DNA from 3 places in the Pseudomonas sp. GCM10022186 genome. Region 2 is predicted to be linked to each of the others. Evidence: predicted binding sites of a transcription regulator. Region 2 holds the regulator's gene; each other region holds the start of a gene.
What was found. The regulator sigma-54, encoded in region 2, starts transcription at its own class of promoters, with help from an activator protein. The targets are predictions, from matches to a motif close to ANTGGCATNNANNTTGCTNT.
Positions count from the first base shown of each region.

Region 1 (5,570 bases), on a different contig from region 2:
CAGCCAGCAGGGCCGCCGCCTGACGCCACGTGCCATCCAGCTGCGTGTGCGCCAGGCCGGGGTTCGTGAACTGGGCCAGCATTTGCATCCGCACATGCTGCGGCATTCCTTCGCCAGCCATATGCTGGAATCATCCCAGGACCTGCGGGCGGTGCAGGAGTTGCTCGGCCACGCCGACATCTCCACTACCCAGATCTACACCCATCTGGATTTCCAGCACCTGGCCTCGGTCTATGACAAGGCCCACCCAAGAGCCAAGCGACGCGGAGCGGACGAATGAGCATCCAGCTGATCACCTTCGACCTGGACGACACCCTCTGGGACAACCGCCCGGTGATCGAAGGCGCCGAAACGGCCATGCGCGACTGGCTGATGGAACACACCCCGGCCCTAGGCGCCCTGCCGGTGGAACACCTCTGGGCGATTCGCGCCGACGTCCTGGCCGCCGAGCCCAGCCTCAAGCACCGCCTCAGCGAATTGCGCCGGCGCACCCTGCGCCGGGCACTGGAAGGCGTCGGCTACAGCAGCGAAGACGCCATCGACCTGGCCGAAGGCGCCTTCCAGGCCATGCTCCAGGCGCGTCACCGCATCACCTTCTACCCCGACACCGTGCCCACCCTGGAGCGCCTGGCCAACCGCTACAGCCTGGGCGTGATCACCAACGGCAACGCCGACGTGCGCCGCCTGGGCCTGGCCGACTACTTCAAGTTCGCCCTCTGCGCCGAGGAACTGGGCATCGGCAAGCCGGACCCCATGCCCTTCCTCGAGGCCGTGAAGCGCGGGGGAGTCGCCCCCGGGGAAGCCGTGCACATCGGCGACCACCCGGCCGACGACATCGAGGGCGCCCGCCGCGCCGGCCTGCGCGCCATCTGGTTCAATCCGCTGGGCAAGGAATGGAGCGGCGACCAGTTGCCGGACGCCGAGATCACCAGCCTGCGGGAACTGCCCGAGATGCTGGCGCGCTGGGCCAGGTGGCATTGAGCGTCGGCCATCACACGTCCAGGCCCACCGGAATCCTGTAGGGGCGAATTCATTCGCCAAGCAGGCCGCAGGCCTGCCAGCGGGGCGTCATGGGGCTGCTTCGCCGCCCTTGGCGATTGAAATCGCCCCTTCACCAGAAAGAGCCCGCCCCAACCTCTCCCTCACATTCCATCGCCCATGAAAAAGCCCGCCAGTCAGCGGGCTCTCTAGACGGATGCCGACCTCAGATGGGGCGGCTGCCGTACTTGCTGTCCGGCTTCTTCGGCGGGTCGGCTACCACGTTCGGTTCGACCTCCTGCACCTTGCCGCCACGGGCCAGGAACTCTTCCATCGCCTTGGCCAGGGCGTCACGCTCTTTCTGCTTGGCTTCGATGCTGGGCATCTCTTCGACTTCGACCGCGGCCTTGGCCTTGCCCTTCCCGGAGGGGGCAGCTACCTCGCCTTCGTCGTCGCTGTCGCCATCATCGGCTGCAGCCAGCTCTTCGCCGTCATCCTCGTCGGCCGCTTCCAGCTCGTCTTGTTCCAGTTCTTCGTCGCTCATGTTCTACCTCATGCCTTGCCAAAGCAGGTTAGTTATAGCCCAGCTGCGCCAGCTTTCTAACGCTGCCGGAAAATTTTCAGGGCGCCTCGCCGTGCAAGGTCGCCAGAATCCTGCGCGCACCGCCCTGGTCGCGGTGCTCGCCCAGGTAGACACCCTGCCAGGTGCCCATTGCCAGTCGCCCGTCTCGGACCGGCAGACTCAGCTGGCAGCCGAGAAGGCTGCCCTTGAAGTGCGCGGGCAGATCGTCCGGCCCTTCATAATCATGTTCATAGCCGCTTTCACCCTGGGGCACCAGCCGATTGAAGAACCGCTCGAAATCCCGCCGTACCGCGGGATCGGCATTCTCATTGACCGTCAGGGAAGCCGAGGTGTGCTGCAGCCAGAGGTGCAACAGACCGACGCGACAGCGCCGCAGTTCCGGCAATGCCGCCAGTATTTCCTCGGTGACCAGGTGGAAGCCACGCGGCCTCGGGCGCAAGGTGATCAGGGTCTGCCACCACATCCGCAAATACCTGTCTCGGCTCTTACGGGCGGCATTCTAGCGCGGCCGCTGAAAAAGCAAAGGGCGCCTTGCGGCGCCCTTTCGGCTTTCTTCCCGACTGCCTCGCCGGCTTCCGCCGGACGGGGAAATCATCGGGATCAGAGGTTGTAGCCACGCTCGTTGTGCTGGGCCAGATCGAGGCCGACGGTCTCTTCCTCGTCGTTGACCCGCAGGCCCATGACCACGTCCAGAACCTTGAGGATCACGAAGGTGATGATGCCGGTGTAGACCACGGTGAAGGCCACGCCTTCGAACTGGGTCAGCAGCTGGGCGCCGATGTCTTCGACGGTGCCGAAGCCACCCAGGGCCGGAGCCGCGAATACGCCGGTCAGCAGGGCGCCGACGATACCGCCGACGCCATGCACGCCGAAGGCATCCAGGGAGTCGTCGTAGCCCACCTTGCGCTTCAGGCTGGTGGCGCAGAAGTAGCAGACCACGCCGGCCACCAGGCCGATGACCAGGGCACCCATCGGGCCGACGGTGCCGGCGGCCGGGGTGATGGCGACCAGGCCGGCGACCACGCCGGAGGCGATGCCCAGGGCGCTCGGCTTACCGTGGGTCAGCCACTCGGCGAACATCCAGCCCAGGGCCGCGGCGGCAGTGGCAATCTGGGTGACCAGCATGGCCATGCCGGCGGTACCGTTGGCGGCTACCGCGGAGCCGGCGTTGAAGCCGAACCAGCCGATCCACAGCATGGCGGCGCCGAGCAGGGTGTAGCCCAGGTTGTGCGGGGCCATCGGGGTGTGCGGGTAGCCCTTGCGCTTGCCCAGCACCAGGCAGGCCACCAGGCCCGCCACACCGGCGTTGATGTGCACCACGGTGCCACCGGCGAAGTCCAGCACGCCCCAGTCCCACATCAGGCCACCGTTGCCGCTCCACACCATGTGGGCGATCGGGGCATAGACCAGGGTGAACCAGACGGCCATGAAGATCAGCATGGCGGAGAATTTCATGCGCTCGGCGAAGGCGCCGACGATCAGGGCCGGGGTGATGATGGCGAAGGTCATCTGGAAGGTGATGAACACGCTCTCAGGCACCGCATACACCAGGCTGCTGGTGTTCAGGCCGCTGAGGAAGGCCTTGGACAGGCCGCCGACGAAGGAATTGAAGTTGATCACGCCCTGTTCCATGCCGGTGGTGTCGAAGGCCAGGCTGTAGCCGTAGACCACCCACAGGATACTGATCAGGCCGGTGATGGCGAAGCACTGCATCATCACCGAGAGAACGTTCTTGGACCGCACCATGCCGCCGTAGAACAGCGCAAGGCCAGGGATTGTCATGAACAGCACCAGCGCAGTGGCGACGATCATCCATGCCGTGTCGCCGCTGTTCAGCACAACCTCGTCGGCAGCCATGGCCAGGCCGGGGGTGACGAGGGACAAAAGGGCTCCTAGCCCTGCGATCTTACGCAGAGTCATGTTGTTTTCTCCTGGGGCGTTGGGGTTCGGAGGCTTAGATCGCGTCTGTGCCGGTTTCGCCGGTACGGATACGGATGGCCTGTTCCAGATTGACGACGAAGATCTTGCCGTCACCGATCTTGCCGGTATTGGCAGCCTTGGTGATGGCCTCGATGACGCGATCCAGCTGGTCGTCGGCGATGGCCACGTCGATCTTCACCTTCGGCAGGAAATCGACGACATACTCGGCGCCACGGTACAGCTCGGTGTGGCCCTTCTGCCGCCCGAAGCCCTTGACCTCGGTGACAGTGATGCCCTGCACGCCGATCTCCGACAACGACTCGCGCACGTCGTCGAGCTTGAAAGGCTTGATGATGGCGGTGACTAGCTTCATGAAACTTCTCCCGTGTTTGGTTGACTTGCCCCAGGAAAAACGAACCCGGCTCAAGTCTAAGCGCAGTGTCTGGCTTTGTAACGCGTCGGACCGCCCTGGCTCGGCACTCCGACAAAAAAACCAACCGCTTCTGGCGAAACACTCCCCCGCCTCGCCCGGTGCACCGGAACTGCATCGGTGCATGCGTCGCCCTGCATCAAGCAGAATTCTTGCCAGCTCTGCGGAAAGTGCCTTTTTTCAAGCAGATACTGGCCGAATGCCGGCCCAACGCCGCTGGATCGCAGCGCATATCGCACCAAAGGGGTGCGCAACGCCCCATGCCGCTGCTCAAAAAGTGTGCACCGCCCCTCGCCGGTCCGGGTGCGGCGCCCCGTGGTAGACTCCCGCCCATTCACCTACGGAAACCCACCATGCTGCCGCCCAAAGCCCTGCTCGACACCCTCGCTTCCCACGCCTCGCGCCTGTTCAGTGGCGACAGCCCGCTGCCGCGCGCCGAGGTCGAGGCCCAGTTCAAGGTCCTGCTGCAGAGCGCCTTCGGCAAACTCGACCTGGTCAGCCGTGACGAGTTCGACAGCCAGATGGTGGTACTCGCCCGCACCCGCTCCCGCCTGGAGGCCCTGGAGGCCAAGGTGGCCGAGCTGGAAGCCAAGCTGAATCCGCCGCCGGCCGAGTGATCCCGGTCCGGCCGGCGGACCGATCAAGGAGTGATCATGTCCCTGGCCATCGTCCACAGTCGCGCGCAGGTCGGCGTCGAAGCCCCCGCCGTGACCGTCGAAGCGCACCTCGCCAACGGCCTGCCGTCCCTGACCCTGGTGGGCCTGCCGGAAACCGCGGTGAAGGAGAGCAAGGACCGCGTCCGTAGCGCCATCCTCAATAGCGGCTTCGATTTCCCGCCGCGCCGTATCACCCTCAACCTGGCCCCGGCCGATCTGCCCAAGGACGGCGGCCGCTTCGACCTGGCCATCGCCCTCGGCGTGCTCGGCGCCAGCGGCCAGTTGCCGGCTGGGGCCCTGGAACAGGTGGAATGCCTGGGCGAACTGGCCCTTTCCGGCGCCCTGCGTCCGGTGCAGGGCGTACTGCCCGCCGCCCTGGCCGCCCGCGCCGCCGGGCGCACCCTGGTGGTGCCGAAGGAGAACGCCGAGGAAGCCAGCCTGGCCAGCGGCCTGGTAGTGCTGGCCGCCGGGCACCTGCTGGAGCTCACTGCGCACTTCGCCGGCCATACGCCCCTTGCGCCCTTTGAGCCGAAGGGCCTGCTACAGGAGCGCCCACCCTACCCCGACCTCGCGGAAGTGCAGGGCCAGGCCGCCGCCAAGCGCGCACTGCTGGTGGCCGCGGCCGGTTCGCACAATCTGCTTTTTTGTGGCCCACCCGGCACCGGCAAGACCCTGCTGGCCAGCCGCCTGCCCGGCCTGCTGCCGCCCCTGGAAGAAGACGAGGCGCTGGAAGTGGCGGCCATCCACTCGGTGGCCAGCCATGCTCCGCTGCAAACCTGGCCGCAGCGCCCTTTCCGCCACCCGCACCACAGTGCCTCGGGTGCGGCGCTGGTGGGCGGAGGCGGCCGGCCGAAACCCGGCGAGATCACCCTGGCCCACCAGGGCGTGTTGTTCCTCGACGAGTTGCCGGAGTTCGACCGCAAGGTCCTGGAAGTGCTGCGCGAGCCACTGGAGAGCGGCGAAATCGTCATCGCCCGCGCCAACGACAAGGTACGCTTCCCAG
Region 1 covers NZ_JBHSOU010000002.1:331,667-337,236, forward strand. Annotated here, with positions in the region: gene xerC (tyrosine recombinase XerC) at 1-280, shown strand, start outside; gene ACFPU0_RS02220 (HAD family hydrolase) at 277-981, shown strand; gene sutA (transcriptional regulator SutA) at 1,205-1,522, opposite strand; gene ACFPU0_RS02230 (secondary thiamine-phosphate synthase enzyme YjbQ) at 1,599-2,024, opposite strand; gene ACFPU0_RS02235 (ammonium transporter) at 2,162-3,481, opposite strand; gene glnK (P-II family nitrogen regulator) at 3,516-3,854, opposite strand; gene ACFPU0_RS02245 (accessory factor UbiK family protein) at 4,265-4,528, shown strand; gene ACFPU0_RS02250 (YifB family Mg chelatase-like AAA ATPase) at 4,565-5,570, shown strand, end outside.
Region 1: glnK (P-II family nitrogen regulator) is a predicted target of sigma-54. The motif match lies at 4,052-4,071, and genes of this name have one in related genera.

Region 2 (5,570 bases):
CCAGGCGCTCGGCGATATAGACCGAGCGGTGATGACCACCTGTGCAGCCGATGGCGATGGTGACGTAGGCCCGGTTGCTCGCGGCAAAGCGTGGCAGCCACTTGTTCAGGTAGCCGAGGATATCCTGGTACATCTCCTCGACGTCGGGTTGCGCGGCCAGGTAATCGGCGACCGCTTGCTCCAGCCCCGAATGGTCACGCAGTTCCGGCTTCCAGTAGGGATTGGGCAGGCAGCGCACGTCGAACACCAGGTCGGCATCCACGGGCATGCCGCGCTTGAAACCGAAGGACTCGACCAGGAAGGCGGTGCCGGGCTCAGGCTGGTTCAGCAGGCGAAGCTTGATGCTGTCGCGCAGTTGATACAGGTTGAGGTGCGTGGTGTCGATCTTCAGGTCGGCGAGATCGGCGATCGGCGCCAGCAGCGCTTCCTCGTCCTTGATGGCTTCGGCGAGGGAGCGGTTGTCATTGGTCAGCGGGTGGCGTCGACGCGTCTCGGAGAAGCGCTTGAGCAGGGTGTCGTGGTCGGCGTCGAGGTAGAGCACGTCACATTTGATATGGCGACTGCGCGCCTCTACCAGCAGTTCGGGGAAGCGTTGCAGCTGGCTCGGCAAGTTGCGCGCGTCGATCGACACGGCGACCTTCGGCTCCAGCAGCTCCGTGTGCAGGAGGGCGCGTTCGGCCAGTTCGGGCAGCAGGCCGGCGGGCAGGTTGTCGATGCAGTAGAAACCGTGGTCCTCGAGAACGTCGAGGGCGGTACTCTTGCCCGACCCGGAACGGCCGCTGACGATGATCAGGCGCATGGCGAGGCCCTAGCGTCCGCTCTGAACGTCCACGACCACCTGGTACAGGCTGGTGCTGTCCGGAGCCTGCCGCAGGCGCTCGCGCACATCGCTACGGTCGAGCATGCTGGCGATCTGGCGGAGCAGTTCAAGGTGTTCGTCGGTGGCGGCTTCCGGGACCAGCAGGACGAACAGCAGATCCACGGGCATGCCATCGATGGCGTCGAAATCGATCGGAGCGTCGAGGCGGAGCACGGCGCTGATAGGCGCCGTGCAACCGGTGAGACGACAGTGGGGAATTGCAATGCCATTGCCGAAGCCGGTGGACCCGAGCTTCTCCCGGGAAACCAGGCTCTCGAAGATATCCTGGTTATCGAGGTCGGGAAGGTCACGGGCGACCAGCTTGGCGATCTGTTCCAGAACACGTTTCTTGCTGCCACCCGGCACGTTCACCAGGGAACGGCCGGGGGTCAGGATTTGCTCGAGTCGAATCATGGGGAAGGGGTCAGCGGGCGGTAGCACCCTGCTGGCGGTTAAGCTGCTTTTCCTTGTGCTTGATCAGTTGGCGATCGAGCTTGTCGGTGAGCAGGTCGATTGCCGCGTACATGTCTTCATGTTCCGCGTTGGCAACGACTTCGCCGCCGGCGATGTGCAAAGTGGCTTCGATTTTCTGTTTGAGTTTCTCGACGTTCATGATCACCTGCACGTTGGTGATTCGGTCGAAATGGCGCTCCAGACGGTCGAACTTCTCGACAACGTAGTTGCGCAGGGCGTCGGTCACATCCAGTTGATGTCCACTGATGTTGACTTGCATACCGCTTTCTCCTTATTGCCCGTGTAGAAGAGACAGGCTAACGGGCCTGCCACCGGAACACTTTGGCGTGGGTCAATTTCCGCGTCACATCAGTCGCTTCCGTTCGCTGGAAGGCGCTATCCCAAGGGACTCGCGATACTTGGCTACTGTGCGACGGGCCACTTGAATGCCCTGTGCCTCCAGTAAACCAGCGATCTTGCTGTCACTCAACGGCTTTTTCGGATTTTCCGCTGCGACCAGTTTCTTGATGATGGCGCGGATCGCGGTAGACGAGCATTCGCCGCCTTCCGAGGTGCTGACATGGCTGGAGAAGAAGTACTTCAGCTCGTAGATGCCGCGTGGAGTGTGCATGTATTTCTGGGTGGTCACGCGCGAGATGGTGGACTCGTGCATGCCCACTGCTTCGGCGATGTCGTGCAGCACCAGGGGCTTCATCGCCTCTTCGCCATACTCGAGAAAGCCGCGCTGGTGCTCGACGATCTGGGTGGCGACTTTCATCAGGGTTTCATTGCGGCTCTGCAGGCTCTTGATGAACCAGCGCGCTTCCTGGAGCTGGTTGCGCATGAAGGTGTTGTCGGCGCTGGAGTCGGCGCGACGGACGAACCCGGCATAGTGCGGATTGACCCGCAGGCGCGGCACGGCCTCCTGGTTCAGCTCCACCAGCCAGCGTTCGTTGTGCTTGCGCACTATGACGTCCGGTACCACGTACTCGGGTTCGCTGGCTTCGATCTGCGAGCCGGGGCGCGGGTTGAGGGCCTGGATCAGTTCGATGATCTGGCGCAGCTCGTCTTCCTTGACCTTCATGCGTCGCATCAGCTGGCTGTAGTCGCGGCTGCCGAGCAGGTCGAGGTAGTCGCCGGCCAGGCGCTGGGCCTCGCCGAGCCAGGGGGTGTTCGACGGCAACTGGCGCAGTTGCAGGACGAGGCATTCGCGCAGGTCGCGGGCGCCGACGCCGGCGGGCTCGAATTGCTGGATGCGATGCAGCACCACTTCGACTTCATCCAGCTCGATGCCGAGCTCGGCGTCGAAGGATTCGGCGATCTCGGCGAGGGATTCCTCGAGGTAGCCGTCGTTGTTGATGCAGTCGATCAGGGTGACCGCGATCATCCGATCGGTATCGGACATGGGCGCCAGGTTGAGCTGCCAGAGCAGGTGGCTCTGCAGGCTTTCACCCACCGACGTGCGCGAGGTGAAGTCCCACTCGTCGTCATCGTTGCTCGGCAGGCTGCTGGCGCTGGTCTGGTAGACGTCTTCCCAGGCGGTGTCGACGGGCAGCTCGCTGGGAATGCGTTCATGCCATTCGCCATCTTCGAGGGCTTCGGCATTGGTCGCGACGCTGGACTCCTGGAAGTTCACTTCCTGGCTGCCGGGGTTGGGCAGCTGGTCGCCTTCGGCCATGGGGTCGGAGGTGTCGAAGTCGTCTCCATCCTCCTGCCGTTCGAGCATGGGATTGGATTCCAGCGCCTCCTGGATCTCCTGCTGCAGGTCCAGGGTGGAGAGTTGGAGTAGGCGGATGGCCTGTTGCAGCTGCGGGGTCATCGTCAGCTGCTGGCCCATCTTGAGGACTAGCGATGGTTTCATGGCAGGGGGCTTAGCACCTTATTCGCCGGCGCTCGCGCGCCATCCACTACAGGGCGCGTTGAGCGCCACCAGAAGCAAATTATATGCCTGACCTTGAAGGATTTTCCTAGTTACCGCAAGTCGTCCGGCAGACGAATTCGCCTGCGGTTACAGGCGGAACTCGTGGCCCAGGTAGACGTCCTTCACCAGCTGGTTGGCCAGGATGGCCTCGGCATCGCCTTCGGCGATCAGTTGGCCTTCACTGACAATGTAGGCGGTCTCGCAGATATCCAGGGTCTCGCGGACGTTGTGGTCGGTGATCAGCACGCCGATGCCCTTCGCCTTGAGGTGGTGGATGATCTGCTTGATGTCGCCCACGGAGATCGGGTCCACGCCGGCGAAGGGTTCGTCCAGCAGGATGAACTTGGGGGAGGTGGCCAGCGCGCGGGCGATTTCCACGCGGCGGCGCTCGCCGCCCGACAGGCTCATGCCGAGGCTGTCGCGGATGTGGCTGATGTGGAATTCCTGCAGCAGGCTTTCCAGCTCCTTGCGGCGTCCGGCGCGGTCGAGGTCCTTGCGGGTCTCGAGGATCGCCATGATGTTGTCCGCGACGCTGAGCTTGCGGAAGATCGAGGCTTCCTGCGGCAGGTAGCCGATGCCGGCACGGGCGCGGCCGTGCATGGGCTGGTGGGTGACGTCCTGCTGGTCGATCAGGACGCGGCCCTGGTCGGCCCTCACCAGGCCGACGATCATGTAGAAGCAGGTGGTCTTGCCCGCGCCGTTGGGGCCGAGGAGGCCGACGATCTGACCGCTGTCGATGGACAGGCTGACGTCGCGGACCACCTGGCGGCTCTTGTAGCTCTTGGCCAGGTGCTGGGCTTTGAGGGTCGCCATTACTGTGCTTTCTGCTCTTTCTTCTTCGGCTGGATCACCATGTCGATCCGCGGTCGCGGAGTGCTGACATTGGCGCCGGTGGCGCGGCCCGCATTGACGATCTGGCGCTGGGTGTCGTAGACGATCTTCTCGCCTTCGAAGGTGTTGCCTTCCTGGACCACCTTGGCCTGGTCGAGCAGGATGATGCGCTCGTTGGCGGCGAAGTACTGGATGGTCAGGCCATAGGCCTTGACGATTTCCTTGTCCACCGCCGGCTTCTGTTCGTAGTAGGCAGGCTTGCCCACCGAGGTGAAGACTTCGACGTCGCCGTTGGCGTCCTGGGTGATGGTGACAGTGTCGCCGGTGATCTTCAGGGTGCCCTGGGTGATCACCACATTGCCGCGGTAGACCGCGACACCTTGCTTGTCATCGAGCTCGGCGCTGTCGGCCTGCACGCGAATCGGCTGATCGCGGTCAGAAGGCAGTGCCCAGGCGGCGGCACTTCCGAGTGCGGCGCCCAGGCTGAGCAACAGGGGGAGGGTTTTAACGAACCTCATGCTGGCCTCTTACGTTGGACTGCAGGAGCATCCTGCTGTCATTCAAGTACGCTTTCATTCCATTCGCCGTGGTCACCCCATTTGCCGCCTCGATTCTAACGGCTTGCTGGGTCTGCGCATATTCCTCGTCGGGGAACACGGTCAGGCGGCTGGTGGTCAGGATGGTGGGACGGCCCTTGGCATCGGTGCGGGCCACCCTGACCTTGTCGATCAGTTCAACCTGCTTGCCTTCGGGGCCGACTTCGCCGCGCTCGCTCTGCACGTGCCAGGGGAAGGCCGTGCCGCGATGCAGCAGCAGGTCGGGATTGGTCAGCAATGTGACATCAGTGGCCTTGATATGTTCGAGGTGTGTGGCGGTCATTTCGTAATGCAGCTTGCCGTCGGCCTGGAACTGGGTGCTCTTGCCGTTCTCGACGTAGAAGTCGATGGCGTTTTCATTGCCCTGGGCTGGCGTTCGGTCCATGAAGCTTTCCGGGCGGATGTTCCAGTAGCCGAGCGCGATGAGCAGCGCGGCGATGGGCGTCAGGATCAGCGCCAGGCGGAAGTTCTTCGACATGGCAGGCCTCAGAGATAGGCGGCTTGGGCCGCTTCCAGGCTGCCCTGGGCGCGCAGGATCAGCTCGCAGAATTCGCGGGCCGCGCCTTCGCCACCGCGGGCCTGGGTGACGCCATGGGCGTGCTGGCGCACGAAGGCGTCGGCGCTGGCCACCGCCATGCCGAGGCCGACGCGGCGGATCACCGGCAGGTCGGGCAGGTCGTCGCCCAGGTAGGCGACCTGGTCATGGGTCAGGCCGAGCTCGGCGAGCAGGCCGTCGAGTACCACCAGCTTGTCCTCGCGACCCTGGAACAGGTGCTGGATGCCGAGGTTCTGCGCACGGCGCTCGACCACCTCGGATTGGCGGCCGCTGATGATGGCGGTGCGCACGCCGGCGTTCATCAGCATCTTGATGCCCTGGCCGTCGAGGGTGTTGAAGGTCTTGAATTCGCCG
Region 2 covers NZ_JBHSOU010000001.1:19,134-24,703, forward strand. Annotated here, with positions in the region: gene rapZ (RNase adapter RapZ) at 1-799, opposite strand, end outside; gene ptsN (PTS IIA-like nitrogen regulatory protein PtsN) at 809-1,273, opposite strand; gene hpf (ribosome hibernation-promoting factor, HPF/YfiA family) at 1,284-1,592, opposite strand; gene ACFPU0_RS00105 (RNA polymerase factor sigma-54) at 1,677-3,173, opposite strand; gene lptB (LPS export ABC transporter ATP-binding protein) at 3,321-4,046, opposite strand; gene lptA (lipopolysaccharide transport periplasmic protein LptA) at 4,046-4,582, opposite strand; gene lptC (LPS export ABC transporter periplasmic protein LptC) at 4,569-5,138, opposite strand; gene ACFPU0_RS00125 (KdsC family phosphatase) at 5,147-5,570, opposite strand, start outside.

Region 3 (5,570 bases), on a different contig from region 2:
CTCAATGACTTCATGGGCAAACTGGTGTCCGACATGGGCGGTGCCGCGATGCTCGCCAACATCATCCTCGGCGACGAACTGGGGCTCTACCGCGCCATGGCCGACAGCCAACCGGTCAGCCCCGAGGACCTGGCCGCCAGGACCGGCTGCAATACGCGGCTGTTGCGCGAATGGCTGAGTGCCCACGCCGCCTCCGGCTACATGGAGCACGACAACGGGCGCTTCCGCCTCCCGGAAGAACAGGCGCTGGCCCTGGCCGTGGAAGACTCGCCGGTGTACGTGGCCGGCGGCGCCTCGGTGATCGCCGCACTCTTCCACGACAAGGACAAGCTGGTGAAGGCCATGCGCGGTGACGGCGGATTGCCCTGGGGTGATCACCATCCCTGCATGTTCAGCGGCACCGAACGCTTCTTCCGCCCCGGCTATCGCGCACACCTGGTGGCCGAGTGGCTGCCGGCGCTGGACGGCGTGGTGGAAAAACTCGAGGCCGGTGCCAAGGTCGCCGACATCGGTTGCGGCCATGGCGCCTCCACCGTGATCCTGGCGCAGGCCTTCCCGGCTTCGCGCTTCATCGGTTTCGACTACCACGGACCGTCCATCGAGACGGCCACCCAACGCGCCCGGGAAGGCGGCGTGGCCGACCGGGCGACCTTCGCCCAGGCCAGCGCCAAGGATTATCCCGGCGACGATTACGACCTGATCTGCTACTTCGACTGCCTGCACGACATGGGCGACCCGGTGGGCGCCGCCCGGCATGCCTACCAGACCCTGAAGCCGGACGGCACCGTGCTGCTGGTGGAGCCTTACGCCAACGACAAGCTCGACGACAACATGACCCCGGTGGGGCGCCTGTTCTACTGCGCGTCCACCTTCATCTGCACGCCCAACTCCCTGTCCCAGGAAGTGGGCCTCGGCCTCGGCGCCCAGGCCGGCGAAGCGCGCTTGCGCAAGGTCTTCGAAGAGGCCGGTTTCACGCATTTCCGCCGGGCCACGGAAACACCCTTCAACCTGATCCTGGAAGCACGCAAGTAGCGGTCGTTGCGTCCGCCCGAACGGCATTGCAAGCCTGAAACAGGAGAACCGACGTGGCATCCATCGCGATATTCGGGGCCGGCACCATAGGCTGCTACATAGGTGGGCGCCTTGTGACCGGCGGCGCCAGCGTGCGCTTCATCGGCCGCAGCCACATGCTGGAAACCGTGGCCCGGCAAGGCCTGACGCTCAGCGACCTGCATGGCTGGAAAACCCGCCTGGCGCCGGACATGGTCGACTTCACCCGAGACCCGTCGGCAGTGGCCGACGCCGACCTGGTGCTGGTCACGGTGAAATCCGGGGATACGGCCAGCGCCGCCGACGCCATGGCTCCCCACCTCGGCGCATCCACCCCGCTGCTGACCTTGCAGAACGGCCTGCATAACGGCGAACTGCTGGCCAGCCACCTGCCGGATCGGCAGGTGCTGCTCGGGTCAGTCCCCTTCAACGTTGCGCAGATCGCCCCCGGCCACTTCCACCAGGGCTCGGAGGGCACCCTCCAGGTCGGGCGTTCGCCGTTGCTCGACCCGGTCTTGTCGGCATTCGAGCGCGCCGGCCTGCCCCTGGTGCAACACCAGGACATCCAGGCCGTGCAATGGGCCAAGCTGCTGTTCAACCTCAATAACGCGGTGAACGCCCTCTCCGGCCTGCCCCTGCGCGACGAACTGCTGCAGCGCCCCTATCGCCAGGTGCTGGCGGCCGCACAACGGGAAGGCCTGGCCCTGATGGAAGCGAAACACCAGCACCTCGCCCGCCTGACGCCGCTGCCGGCGCAATGGATTCCAACCCTGCTGGACGCCCCTGACGCGCTGTTCCGCCTGGCGGCGAAACGCATGCTCGCCCTCGATCCGCTGGCCCGCTCCTCCATGCAGGACGATCTCGTCGCCGGACGCAAGACGGAAATCGACTACCTGCAGGGGGAGATCCTCGAACTCGCCCACAGCCTGCACCGCGAGGCACCGGTCAACGCCAGGCTGCTGCAACTGGTGCATGCCGCGGAGCGGGGCGGGCAGCGCAACTGGTCGGGCGATGCCCTGCTGGCGCAGGTGCGGGGCTGATCGGGATCACCCCGGTGGTGGAACTCCAGCTCGTGGACTTCCACCCTTGGGTGAAGTGCCGTACGGAAGAGACATCGCCAAGAAATTCCTTGTCAGACAGACACTAATCTCGCTATTACCTGACCCTGGGACCTGAGAAGAATCTCCGCGACACAAATCCGTAACCTCGCAATGCACAGATAAGAACGACCGCCGCAATTCGCGCCATGGACAAGGGCGCACCGTATTCCGCCGTGGGTGGCTGCCTGGCACTCCGGCTTCGCTTCAAGGAAATATCGAATGGCCAAAAGACACGTCATCAATGCCCAGGTCAGCCCCAAGGGCAGCCTGGAAACCCTCTCCCACCTGGAAGTGCAGGAGCTCAGCGAAGCCGGCTCGGGCCGCATGTACCAGCTGTTCCGCCAGTGCGCCCTGGCCATCCTCAACACCGGCGCGCAGATCGACAACGCCAAGACCATCCTCGACGCCTACCGGGATTTCGAAGTGCGCCTCCACCAGCAGGACCGCGGCGTGCGCCTGGAGCTGATCAACGCGCCGGCCGATGCCTTCGTCGACGGCGAGATGATCGCCAGCACCCGCGAGATGCTGTTCAGCGCCTTGCGCGACATCGTCTACACCGAGAACGAACTGAAGAGCCGGCGCATCGACCTGGACAGCTCCCAGGGCATCACCGATTACGTCTTCCACCTGCTGCGCAACGCCCGCACCCTGCGCGCCGGCGTGGAGCCGAAGATAGTCGTGTGCTGGGGCGGGCACTCCATCAGCACCGAGGAATACAAGTACACCAAGAAGGTCGGCCACGAACTTGGCCTGCGCCATCTGGACGTCTGCACCGGCTGCGGCCCCGGCGTGATGAAGGGGCCGATGAAGGGCGCCACCATCGGCCACGCCAAGCAGCGCACCCACGGCGGCCGCTACCTGGGGCTGACCGAGCCGGGCATCATCGCCGCCGAAGCGCCCAACCCCATCGTCAACGAGCTGGTGATCCTGCCGGATATCGAGAAACGCCTGGAGGCCTTCGTGCGCGTCGGCCACGGCATCGTCATCTTCCCGGGCGGCGTCGGCACGGCGGAAGAGTTCCTCTACCTGCTCGGCATCCTGATGCACCCGGACAACCGCGAGCTGCCCTTCCCCCTGGTCCTCACCGGGCCGAAGAGCGCCGCCGCCTACCTGGAGCAGTTGCACGCCTTCGTCGGCGCCACCCTGGGCGAAGCCGCGCAGAGCCGCTACCGGATCATCATCGACGACCCGGCCGCCGTGGCCATCGAGATGGCCCAGGGCCTGAAGGCGGTGAAGCAGTTCCGCCGCGAGCGCAACGACGCCTTCCACTTCAACTGGTTGCTGAAGATCGACGAGCGTTTCCAACGCCCCTTCGAACCCACCCACGACAACATGGCCAGCCTCGACCTCAGCCGCGACCTGCCCGCCCACGAACTGGCCGCCAACCTGCGCCGGGCCTTCTCCGGCATAGTCGCCGGCAACGTGAAGGACAAGGGCATCCGCCTGATCGAACAGCACGGCCCCTACGAGATCCACGGCGATGCCGCGGTGATGCAGCCGCTGGACGACCTGCTCAAGGCCTTCGTTCGCCAGCACCGGATGAAGCTGCCGGGCGGCGCGGCCTACGTGCCCTGCTACCGGGTGGTGCAGAACTCGGCTTGATCCCGCCGGCGCCAGCCGGTACGGCCTGCTGGCACATCGCTTGCTAACGCTCCAGCCCCAGAACCCGCTCCAACGGCGGAGTCGGTTCACAGACGATGGCGTCGTTTCCGGCCACCAATCCCCGGGTGGCCGGGGCGGCGCCTTTTTCGTTCAGTGGTGGGACCAACGACATGACCGACAAGAGTTGCACCCGTAACGACGCCCTCGCCTGGGTCGCGGGCAGCGATGCCCCGGAAAAGCGCACATTGAACCTGGGCTTCATGGCCCTTTCCGACTCCGCCTCGCTGATAGTCGCGGCCACCCAGGGCTTCGCCCAGCCCTACGGCCTGACACTCGAACTGCAGCGCCAGACGTCCTGGGCCGCCCTGCGCGACAAGCTGCTGTGCGGCGAACTGGATGCCGCGCACTCGCTCTATGGCCAGGTCTACGGCATCCACCTGGGCCTGGGTGGCGCGCCCACCGATATGGCGATCCTCATGGGGTTGTGCCAGAACGGCCAGGCGATCAACCTCTCCGAAACCCTGCGCCAGGCCGGCGTGACCCACGCCGGGGCCCTCGCCGCGCGCGTGCGCCAGCGGGGTGCAAGGTTGACCTTCGCCCAGACCTTCCCCACCGGCACCCATGCCATGTGGCTCTACTACTGGCTGGCGGCCCAGGGCATCCACCCGCTGCAAGACGTGAACACCGTGGTGCTGCCGCCCGCGCTGATGGTCCAGCACCTCAAGGCCGGGCACATCGATGGTTTCTGCGCCGGCGGCCCCTGGGGCGCGCTGGCGGTGGACGAGAAACGCGGCTTCACCCTGGCCACCAGCCAGATGATCTGGCCCGACCACCCGGAGAAAGTGCTGGGCTGCACCCGCGCCTTCGTCGAGCAGTACCCCAACACCGCCCGCGCCCTGACCATGGCGGTGCTGGAAGCCAGCCGCTTCATCGATGCCAACGACGAGAACAAGCGCAGCACGGCCCGGCTGATCAGCGGCAGCGACTACCTCGATGCACCGCTTTCGGCCATCCAGCCGCGCTTTCTCGGGCTCTACGAGGACGGCCTCGGCCATGCCTGGCGCGATGCCCACCCACTGCGCTTTTTCGCCGACGGCGAGGCCACCATGCCCTGGCTGTCCGACGGCATCTGGTTCATGACCCAGTTCCGCCGCTGGGGGCTGCTCAGGGAGGACCCGGACTATCTCGCCGTGGCCCGCCAGGTGCATCAGCTCGAACTCTACCGGGAAGCCGCCGAAGCCCTGGGCATCGCCGTACCCGAGCAGCCCATGCGCCACTCGCGGCTGTTCGACGGCGGCACCTGGGACGGCAGCGACCCGGCCGGCTATGCCCGCAGCTTCGCCATCCATGGGCGCAGCGCCGCCGCCACCGCCCTTGCCCTCTGATGCCTGGAGATGAACCCGCCATGCTCCGCATTCTCCTGATCAACGACACCCCGAAGAAGGTCGGCCGCCTGCGCAATGCCCTGACCGATGCCGGCTTCGAGGTCCTCGACGAGACCGGCCTGAGCCTCGACCTGGCCGAACGCATCGAGGCGGCGCGCCCCGATGTGGTGCTGATCGATACCGAGTCCGCCGGCCGCGACATGATGGAACAGGTGGTGATGGTCAGCCGCGACCAGCCCCGCCCCATCGTCATGTTCACCGACGACCACGACCCGGACCTGATGCGCCAGGCGATCCAGGCCGGGGTCAGTGCCTACATAGTCGAAGGCATCCATGCCGAGCGCCTGCGGCCGATCCTGGAGGTGGCCATGGCCCGCTTCGAGGCCGACCAGACCCTGCGCGCCCAGTTGCTGGCGCGGGACACCCAACTGGC
Region 3 covers NZ_JBHSOU010000063.1:43,315-48,884, forward strand. Annotated here, with positions in the region: gene ACFPU0_RS21255 (class I SAM-dependent methyltransferase) at 1-1,032, shown strand, start outside; gene ACFPU0_RS21260 (2-dehydropantoate 2-reductase) at 1,086-2,090, shown strand; gene ppnN (nucleotide 5'-monophosphate nucleosidase PpnN) at 2,370-3,752, shown strand; gene ACFPU0_RS21270 (CmpA/NrtA family ABC transporter substrate-binding protein) at 3,923-5,137, shown strand; gene ACFPU0_RS21275 (ANTAR domain-containing response regulator) at 5,158-5,570, shown strand, end outside.
Region 3: ACFPU0_RS21270 (CmpA/NrtA family ABC transporter substrate-binding protein) is a predicted target of sigma-54. The motif match lies at 3,780-3,799, and genes of this name have one in related genera.